DNA from 3 places in the Enterobacter sp. TMH.L2 genome. Region 1 is predicted to be linked to each of the others. Evidence: predicted binding sites of a transcription regulator. Region 1 holds the regulator's gene; each other region holds the start of a gene.
What was found. The regulator CRP, encoded in region 1, controls carbon source genes, mostly activating them, when cyclic AMP is high. The targets are predictions, from matches to a motif close to ATGTGANNNNNNTCACAT.
Positions count from the first base shown of each region.

Region 2: the regulator CRP is predicted to act here: its motif matches at 2,055-2,072, upstream of hpt (hypoxanthine phosphoribosyltransferase).
Region 3: the regulator CRP is predicted to act here: its motif matches at 1,492-1,509, upstream of ACREYP_RS07085 (mannitol dehydrogenase family protein).

Region 1 covers NZ_CP193791.1:227,182-230,460, forward strand. Annotated here, with positions in the region: gene ACREYP_RS01035 (YccS/YhfK family putative transporter) at 1-1,400, opposite strand, end outside; gene crp (cAMP-activated global transcriptional regulator CRP) at 1,463-2,095, opposite strand; gene ACREYP_RS01045 (OsmC family protein) at 2,408-2,812, shown strand; gene ACREYP_RS01050 (phosphoribulokinase) at 2,849-3,279, opposite strand, start outside.
Region 2 covers NZ_CP193791.1:3,858,006-3,861,284, reverse strand. Annotated here, with positions in the region: gene ACREYP_RS18515 (glucose/quinate/shikimate family membrane-bound PQQ-dependent dehydrogenase) at 1-2,018, opposite strand, end outside; gene hpt (hypoxanthine phosphoribosyltransferase) at 2,200-2,736, shown strand; gene can (carbonate dehydratase) at 2,803-3,279, opposite strand, start outside.
Region 3 covers NZ_CP193791.1:1,479,025-1,482,303, reverse strand. Annotated here, with positions in the region: gene ACREYP_RS07100 (TonB-copper family protein) at 1-351, shown strand, start outside; gene ACREYP_RS07095 (DUF2534 family protein) at 412-672, shown strand; gene yeiP (elongation factor P-like protein YeiP) at 837-1,409, shown strand; gene ACREYP_RS07085 (mannitol dehydrogenase family protein) at 1,601-3,067, shown strand; gene ACREYP_RS07080 (CobW family GTP-binding protein) at 3,218-3,279, shown strand, end outside.

The DNA of each region.
Region 1 (3,279 bases):
ACGGTGAAGCCAATGGTGGCCCAACCGTAGCTTTTGCGGATAAACAGGTAACTCACCAGCGTAATCATTAACATCGCCAGCAGGGTGTAGCTGTCCGGGACGTGGAAGTGCAGGGTGATACCCGCGATACACAGCCCTGCCATGGTACCTGCCGCCCTGTGAACAATGCGCACCCGCGTTGCACCGTAGCCGTTTTGCGTCACGAACATCACCGTCATTAGGATCCAATACGGCTTTGGCAGGTGTAAGAAGGAGCCCAGCAGGCTGGCAATGGTCAGCATCACACCTAAGCGCGCGGAGCTGCGCAAAGCGGAGGATTTAAACGAGAGATAGCTTTTCAGGGCCGGGAAAAACGGTAAACGGCGTTCCCTGTCCTCCATTAAATCCCTCACGTACAGCGGCCGCTGGGTTTTCAGTACCCGGGCAATGCGGCTGAAGTGGTAATGGCAGAACTGCCCCACTGGATTGTCCGGATTCTGGCGGGCGATTTTTTCCAGGGCGTCGATCTGCTTATCCATGGTAAAGCGCGTTGGATAGCGGTGGTAAAGAATATCGTCTGCCAGCACGCGCAGGCGCGCGGCGATGGTTTGAGCATTCCAGCGGATCACGGCTTCCGCATGGCTTTGCTCGACCAGTTTTTGCACCTCTTCAGGCTGATGCAGGCTAACCGAAATGTGTTCCTGCAGATCCAGCGCAACCTGGAAAGCGCGTAACAGACGCTTGTAGCCGTTTTGCTGGTTGGCCGATAGCATATGCAGCTGCTGGTAGCAGGTAGTGATCAGGTCGACGGCTTTTTGCTGGCGGGCCAGCAGCGGCGGCAGCGCTTTTTCCGGGTCGGTATGCTGGGTCAGCAGGCTGTACTTTGCTTCGCAGTAATCTGCCAACTGGCGGTACAGCAGGCTGAGCGACTCCCTGAGCGGTTGTTCACGCCATAGCCGGAACCAGAACCAGTTGAAGGCGCCGTACCAGATGGTGCCGAAGATATAGAGCACCATGGGCTTCCAGATCGGCATATTCCCGGCCATGCTGAGCGTAAAAATAGCGGCGATCAGCGATGCGGGCAGCAGGCGGGCGTGAAGTGAGCTGATTTCTGCCGTCACACCGAGCAGCAGAGCCATGACGATCAATATCGCCGGCAGCGGGATGTGGGTGTAAAGCAGCAGAAGCTGCAGGATAAGGCTGCTGAGAGCGAACAGACTGCCGCCGATGATCAATCGTTTGAAGAAGCGCTTGTGCGGCGTGTCCAGCCCGGCAATGTTGCAGCAGGCGGGAACTAACGAGAAGAGAAGGCCGTTTTGCAGGCTGCCAAGCAGCAGGCCGACAGCCACGGGAAGACACAGCACCAGCGTTTGCCGCAGCGCGTAGTTAACTTCTGGGTGGTAAATTAATCTCTTCCACATAGCCTGAATTGTAGAGACAAAAAAGGCGTGTTACCGAAGCGACACGCCTTTATAAGGGCTAATTAACGGGTGCCGTAAACGACAATCGTTTTACCGTGGGCGGAAATGAGGTTCTGATCTTCCAGCATTTTCAGAATACGGCCAACGGTTTCGCGGGAGCAGCCCACGATCTGACCGATTTCCTGGCGGGTGATTTTGATTTGCATCCCGTCCGGGTGGGTCATGGCATCCGGCTGTTTAGCCAGGTTCAGCAGCGTCTGAGCAATGCGGCCGGTCACGTCGAGGAAGGCGAGGTTGCCAACTTTCTCAGAAGTTACCTGCAGGCGGCGCGCCATCTGGGAAGAAAGACGCATCAGGATGTCCGGGTTGACCTGAATCAGCTGACGGAATTTTTTATAGGAAATTTCAGCTACTTCACAGGCTGACTTGGCGCGAACCCAGGCGCTACGCTCCTGGCCTTCTTCGAACAAACCTAATTCACCAATGAAATCACCCTGATTCAGATAAGAAAGGATCATCTCCTTGCCTTCTTCATCTTTAATCAGAACAGCTACGGAGCCTTTGACGATGTAGTACAGCGTCTCCGCCTTTTCACCCTGGTGAATCAGCGTGCTCTTCGACGGATACTTATGAATGTGGCAATGAGACAAGAACCATTCGAGAGTCGGGTCTGTTTGCGGTTTGCCAAGCACCATGCGCGGTTATCCTCTGTTATAAACTGGCTACCAAAGACAAGACGCGGAACCTCTTGTCTGGCGTTGCAATCGTGAAATTTTCCCAAGCCCTGGGAGCTGGCGGGCAGGTTAACCCTGCGGCCTGTAATTAGTCGTTTCCTCTGCTTACGGCATAAACGTCTCTGTATCGCAGCAGCATCCGGATTGTTTTAGCATAGCTTTTGGTTAGTGTCTTGTATTGTCTCGTTTCAGCATGACCTGGATCGCCTTACGTTGCCAGTTTTCACGTAGACGCGTAATCTGAAAGAAATTTTTATTACGGGAGTAGGTAAAATGCAGGCACGTGTTAAATGGGTGGAAGGCATGACCTTCCTCGGCGAATCCGCTTCTGGCCACCAAATTCTGATGGACGGGGACTCCGGGGATAAAGCGCCAAGCCCGATGGAAATGCTGCTGATGGCCGCGGGCGGTTGTAGCTCAATTGACGTGGTGTCGATTCTGCAAAAAGGCCGCCATGATGTGACGGATTGTGAGGTGAAACTGACTTCCGAACGTCGTGAAGAAGCACCTCGTCTGTTCACCCGCATTCATTTGCATTTTGTTGTGACCGGGAAAGAGCTGAAAGAAAGTGCGGTTGCCCGCGCCGTTGAGCTGACCGCAGAGAAATATTGCTCGGTGACGTTGATGCTGGAGAAAGCCGCAGAGATTAGCCACAGCTACGAAATTATTGAAACCTAAGTAGAAAAGGGCGGTATACAGACCGCCCTTACGCCATCAGGCAATTTTCCTGCCTTCTGCCAGCCGCTGCACCAGCGGGGCCATGATCAGCTCCATCGCCAGCCCCATTTTCCCGCCCGGTACCACCAATGTATTGATGTGGGAGATAAACGACCCCTGCAACATTGCCAGCAGATAAGGGAAGTCGATGTCGTCCAGCCCACGGAAGTGAATGACCACGAAGCTTTCGTCCAGCGACGGAATGGCTCGCGCGGCAAACGGGTTAGAGGTGTCTACCGTCGGAACGCGCTGGAAGTTGATATGGGTACGTGAGAACTGCGGCGTAATGAAGTTGATGTAATCGTCCATGGAGCGCACTACGGAATCCATCACCGCTTCCCGTGAATGGCCGCGTTCGCTGGTATCGCGCACCAGTTTCTGAATCCATTCCAGGTTAACGATGGGCACCACGCCTACCAGTAAATCGA
Region 2 (3,279 bases), 1.2 Mb from region 1:
GCCGGCTGTTTACACGGCAGGCCGAACGGCGACAGGAACGGGTTCAGCGTGACGCCATACGGCACGCCGTACTGCGGCTGAACGCCGGATTCAGTGCCTGAGCCTTTCGCATCTTTTGGTGGTTCCATTGGGTTACCCGGCCCGCGTGGAATCAGCTTAGACACGAACGGCAGCGCCATTGGGTTGGTCATCGCGACCTGATTATTTGGGTCAACGGAGATCCCGCCCCACTCGAACATGCCCAGGTTGCCCGGGAACACCAGCGTCCCCTTTTCGGAAGGCGGGGTAAAGATGCCTTCATAGCGCATGCTGTGGAACATCACGCGGCAGACCAACTGATCGAACATGGTCGCGCCCCACATATCCGCCCCGCTCAGATCTTTCTTCGGACGGAAGGTCAGCTCGGAGAATGGTTGGGTAGGGGAAACATGGTCGCCTTTGGCGGCACCCTGCGGAACAGGCTGCTCCGGGGCTGGCACCACTAATTTACCGTCGCGGCGGTCCAGAACAAAAATGTTGCCAGTTTTAGCCGGAGCGTACACCACCGGCACTTTGTTGCCGTTTTTGTCGGTGATATCCGCCAGCGTTGGCTGGGCAGGCATGTCCATATCCCACAGGTCGTGGTGGACGGTCTGATAGGACCAGGCCAGCTTACCGGTGGTGGCATTCAGCGCCACGATGCTGCTGGCGTAGCGTTCCTGCTCAGGCGTGCGGTTGCCGCCCCAGATGTCTGGCGTGGTCACGCCCATCGGCAGGTAAACCAGATCCAGTTTTGCATCATATGCCGCCGGAGCCCACGAGTTCGGCGAGTTCAGCGTGTAATGATGCTCGTCATCCGGGATAGCGTTTGGATCTTTCGCGCCAGGGTCAAACGCCCACAGCAGTTTACCGGTATTAACGTCAAAACCACGGATAACGCCGGAAGGCTCACGGGTAGAGAAGTTGTCGGTCACTGCCCCGGCAATCACAATCACCTTGTCGGTCACGATAGGCGGTGAAGTCGGCTCGTACATACCTGGCGTAGTCACCGGCTGGTTGGTCTGCAGGTTCAGAATACCTTTGTTTGCAAAGCTCTCACACAGCTTGCCGGTATCGGCGTTGAGCGCGAACAGGCGGCCATCGTTCACCGGCAGAAGGATGCGGCGAGGACAGTCGGCCACTACATCCGCAGGGGCGTTATCCGCGGTGGCTTCGTGGTAAGAAACGCCACGGCAGGTCACGTGCTGGAACGAAGGGTCGGTATTTAACTGAGGGTCAAATTTCCACTTTTCTTTCCCGGTGGAGGCATCCAGTGCGAACAGCTGCTGGTGGGCGGTACACAGGTAAAGCATATCGCGGATTTTGATCGGGGTGACTTCGTTGGTGATTTCACCCGGGTCGGTAGCACGCTTCACGTCGCCGGTCTGGAAACGCCAGGCTTCCTTCAACTGGCCCACGTTCTGCGTGGTGATCTGCTTGAGCGGAGAGAAACGCTGCCCTTCCTGATTGCGGCCATAAGCTGGCCAGTCGGCATCAGGAATGGAAGACTCAGCGGTAGCTGCGGCATTATCCAGATTCAGCGTGCCGTTGATCTCTTGCGGGTCGTTAAAGCCCGCCCAGACCAGCACAACGGCGGTAATCAGCAGGGAAACCACCAGCGATGCTGCCGCGCCGCTTGCTGGAATCACCAGGCGGCGATACACAAACGGCAGCAGAAGCCAGACGCCGAAGAACACCAGCACGTCGCAGCGCGGCGTCAGCGCCCAGAAGTCGAAGCCGACTTCCCAGACGCCCCAGGCCATCGTACACAGCAGCAGGGCCGCGTAGAGCCAAAGCGCGGAGGCTTTGCTCTTCCACAGCAGCCAGGCGACGCCGAGCATCACCAGGCCGGCGATCGGGTAATACCACGACCCGCCTATAGCCACTAACCATATCCCGCCAAAGAGTAAATAGAGCCCGCAAAGTACAGCAAAGAGGGCCGAGAGGGTCACAAATAGTTGCGATCCGGTTTTATTTATTTTCACAATTATCACACTCATAAAGTTTTGATAGCATTTAATTATAGTTATTAACAAGTGTGATGGTTGTCACATTTATGGCTTTTTTTTGAAGTGGGGATGTGAAGGCGATTTGCTGGTATACTCCACGCCTCACTATTTTGTGTTGGCTGCAGGTGAACCAGCATTAAATGATTTGTTTTTAAATCATATGGTTAGAGATATGAAACATACTGTTGAAGTGATGATCCCGGAAGCGGAGATCAAAGCCCGTGTCGCTGAACTGGGTCGTCAAATCACCGAACACTATCGCGACAGCGGCAGTGACATGGTGCTGGTGGGTCTACTGCGTGGTTCATTTATGTTTATGGCGGATCTGTGCCGTGAAGTTCAGGTTTCCCATGAAGTCGATTTTATGACCGCTTCAAGCTACGGCAGCGGCATGTCCACCACTCGCGACGTGAAGATCCTGAAAGATCTGGACGAAGATATCCGTGGGAAAGATGTGCTGATCGTGGAAGATATCATCGACTCCGGCAACACCCTGAGTAAAGTGCGCGAGATCCTGAGCCTGCGTGAACCCAAATCTCTGGCCATTTGTACGCTACTGGACAAGCCGACGCGCCGCGAAGTGAATGTTAACGTTGAATACGTTGGCTTCTCTATCCCAGACGAATTCGTCGTTGGCTACGGCATCGACTATGCCCAGCGCTATCGCCACCTGCCGTTCGTTGGCAAAGTGGTGATGCTGGACGAGTAATCAATCGTCGTAAGCTAACAAAAAAGGGCCTTAAAAGGCCCTTTTTGCTATCCACATTTCACGGAATTATTGCGAAGCTGCGCGATTCCGGTGGCTATGGTGGGTATTCTTCAGGTTGGCTATGCCGCTGCGGTAGCCCTGCTCGAGTGACTCGCGGCTGGTGGCCGTCACTTCAAGGTCGCGCAGGCGCCCGTCGTGAATACCGTAGACCCAGCCGTGAACCGTGACTTTCTGGCCGCGTTTCCAGGCAGACTGCATGATGGTGGAATGGCCGATGTTGTATACCTGCTCCATGACGTTCAATTCGCAGAGCGTGTCCATCCGCTGTTCCGGTGCCAGTTCCCCTAAGAGCGAACTATGCTTGAACCACAGGTCGCGAATGTGCAGCAGCCAGTTGTTAATTAGGCCCAGCTCCGGGTTTTCTACCGCAGCCTGAACGCCGCCGCAGCCGTAGTGACCGCAGATAATAATGTGCTCAACTTCAAGGACGTCTACAGCGTACTGCACAACGGAAAGGCAATTCAGATCGGTATGAACAACGAG
Region 3 (3,279 bases), 1.3 Mb from region 1:
CCGCAAATAGCCCCGCTGGAAACACGCTTCGGCCTGACCTGGGAGCGAGGAGACTGGAGCAGCACCGGCCTGCTGCGGCTGGTCAGCGGCCAGCATCGCGTGGCGCTGAATGAGGGTAACGTGGTCGGGAAAGACTTCGATAAAAGCAGCAGCTTTGCGATTTTTTCCGCCAACGCGGCTTACCGTCTAAGCAAAGCCATCAAGCTCAGCGCAGGGGTCGATAATCTGTTGAACAAAACCTACAGCGAACACTTGAACCTGGCGGGCAACAGCAGCTTTGGCTATTCGTCCAATACCCCGGTCAATGAACCAGGCCGGACGGTCTGGGGCAAAGTGAACGTCACGTTTTAATTACCTGGCCCCGGTTGTCGGGGCCATTACGCTTAATCATTTCCCAGCCAGGAGGCTGATATGCTTGCAAAACTTCGTACGCCGGAAGGTAAAAAGTTCCTTATCGCGGTTGCCATCGTTTTCACTATTGTCGTGTCGCTTATTTCGAAGGTGACCTTTGAAGGCGTGGAAGAGCAGTACAACTGGCCAATGGAACAGTGGACGCTGGACATGTTTATCATGCAGGGCGCGTGGGTCACTATCTACACGATCATGTTCACTATTCTATGTTCGCTGCCATTTGCTTTCTATTTCTTAGCGCCTAAGGATGGCCGCGGCTAAGGCGCGTTAAGCCACCGGCGTGTCGGCAAAGCAGGATGTTGTCGGCACGCTTGCCTTAAGCCCCTTACTTTTGTGCTTCTTTATTAAATCCACTTGCCTGAAACGCGCCTCACGAGTACTTTGACGCAATATTTTCGCATCTCAATTTTTGACAGGAAACACCGATGGCAAGAGCTAACGAAATCAAAAAAGGCATGGTACTCAATTACAACGGCAAGCTGCTGATTGTTAAAGACATTGATATCCAGGCTCCCAGCGCACGCGGCGCAGCAACCCTGTACAAGATGCGTTTCTCCGATGTTCGCACCGGGCAGAAAGTGGAAGAGCGCTTCAAAGGTGATGATATCGTTGACACTATCACCCTGACCCGCCGCTTCGTTGACTTCTCCTATATCGACGGCAACGAATATGTGTTCATGGATAAAGAAGATTACACGCCGTACATCTTCACCAAAGACCAGATCGAAGAAGAGCTGCAGTTCATTCCCGAAGGCGGTATGCCGGACATGCAGGTGCTGACCTGGGACGGCCAGCTGCTGGCGCTGGAGCTGCCGCAGACCGTGGATCTGGAAATCATCGAAACGGCTCCGGGCATCAAAGGCGCTTCCGCCAGCTCCCGTACCAAGCCAGCAACGCTGTCCACCGGCCTGGTGATTCAGGTGCCGGAATACATGGTTGCCGGGGAAAAAATCCGCATTCATATCGCAGAAAAACGCTCTATGGGCCGCGCAGACTAATAATAAATGACGCTCCTTCGGGAGCGTTTTTTTTGTTCTCACAACCAAAGTTATTATACCAATTACATCATCCTGCTTTATTATCAGACCTACATCACACAAAAGTGATTAACTAAACAGACCAATTTTATTTCCTGTCATACAGCTTTACACTGCATAGATTTCCACCTCCCTACACAGGATGCGACTCTATGGATACCCTTGCCACTGCTTCACTTCCGGATACCGTTCAACGGCCAAACTATGACCGCCGCGCGCTGAAAACCCGTATCGTGCATTTTGGGTTTGGCGCTTTCCACCGTGCGCATCAGGCCCTGCTCACCGATCGGGTGCTCAACAAACTGGGCGGCGACTGGGGGATCTGTGAGATCAGCCTGTTTAACGGCGATAAGCTGATGCACGATCTCAGGCAACAGGATCATCTTTTCACGGTGCTGGAAAAAGGGGCGGCGGGAAACCAGGCGCGGGTCATCGGTGCCGTGAAAGAATGCCTGAATGCGAGGCTGGATGGCATGGAAGCCATCATAGAGAAGTTTTGTGAACCGCAGGTCGCCATTGTCTCCCTGACCGTGACCGAAAAAGGCTACTGCATCGATCCCGCCAGCGGAAAACTTGATTCCACCAATGAGCGGATTATTCACGATCTGGCGTCGCCGGAGTCTCCGCATTCCGTACCAGGAATACTTGTGGAGGCGTTAAGCCGTCGCCGTGAGCGTGGGCTAAGCCCGTTTACGGTCTTATCCTGCGATAACATTCCTGATAACGGGCACCTGGTTCGCCAGGCCGTGCTGGGTATGGCCGCGAGTCGAAGCGCCGGGCTGACAGAATGGATTGCCAAAGAAGTCACCTTCCCCAGCACCATGGTCGACCGCATTGTTCCGGCGGCCACGGAGGAATCGCTGCAGGAAATTGCGGAAATACTGGGCGTACAAGACCCCTGCGCCATTGCCGCCGAGCCGTTTATTCAGTGGGTCGTCGAAGATAATTTCGTCGCCGGACGCCCGGAATGGGAAGCCGTCGGGGTGGAAATGGTTGACGATGTGGTGCCCTACGAGCAGATGAAGCTGCGGATGCTCAACGGCAGCCACTCATTTATGGCTTATCTCGGCTACCTCGCCGATTATCCGCATATTAATGATTGTATGGCTGACGAACATTTTGCCCGTGCAGCAAAGCACCTGATGCTGCAGGAGCAGGCGGTGACGCTGAACATTCGGGGCATCGACCTGAATCAGTACGCCGCCAGCCTGCTCGAGCGGTTCGCAAATCCGGCGCTGAAGCACCGAACCTGGCAAATCGCCATGGACGGCAGTCAGAAGCTTCCTCAGCGCTGGCTGGAAAGCGTGCGCTGGCATCTGGCAAACGGGAGCAGTTGGCCATGCCTGGCGCTCGGGATCGCAGGCTGGATGCGCTACGTTAGCGGCCTCGACGAACAGGGCCATGCGATTGACGTTCGCGATCCGCTCCAGGGCAAAATCCAGATGCTGGTGAGCGACAGCGGCGAAAACGAACGCGTCAGCGCCCTCCTCAGCCTGAACGAAATTTTTGGTGATGACCTGCCCAAAAACGAAAAATTTGTCGAAAACGTGCGGCAAGCCTGGCAGCAACTCATCCGCCTGGGCGCACGCGGCGCGGTCGAAAACTTGCGCTTAAGTTAACAATCAATGCGCTTAACGTGGTCTTACCGTGCGGTAAGCCGCGTTAAGGCTTCTCTTTTCTCCGGGTTGTCGTCAGGATAGTCAGCGTAAATAATGAATAATCACTGATAGATTGACGTGGTTTGCAGGCAGTAAACCCCCGGAGTCACCGTGACAAAAACGAATTTAATTACCGGCTTTCTGGGCAGCGGTAAAACCACCACCATTTTGCA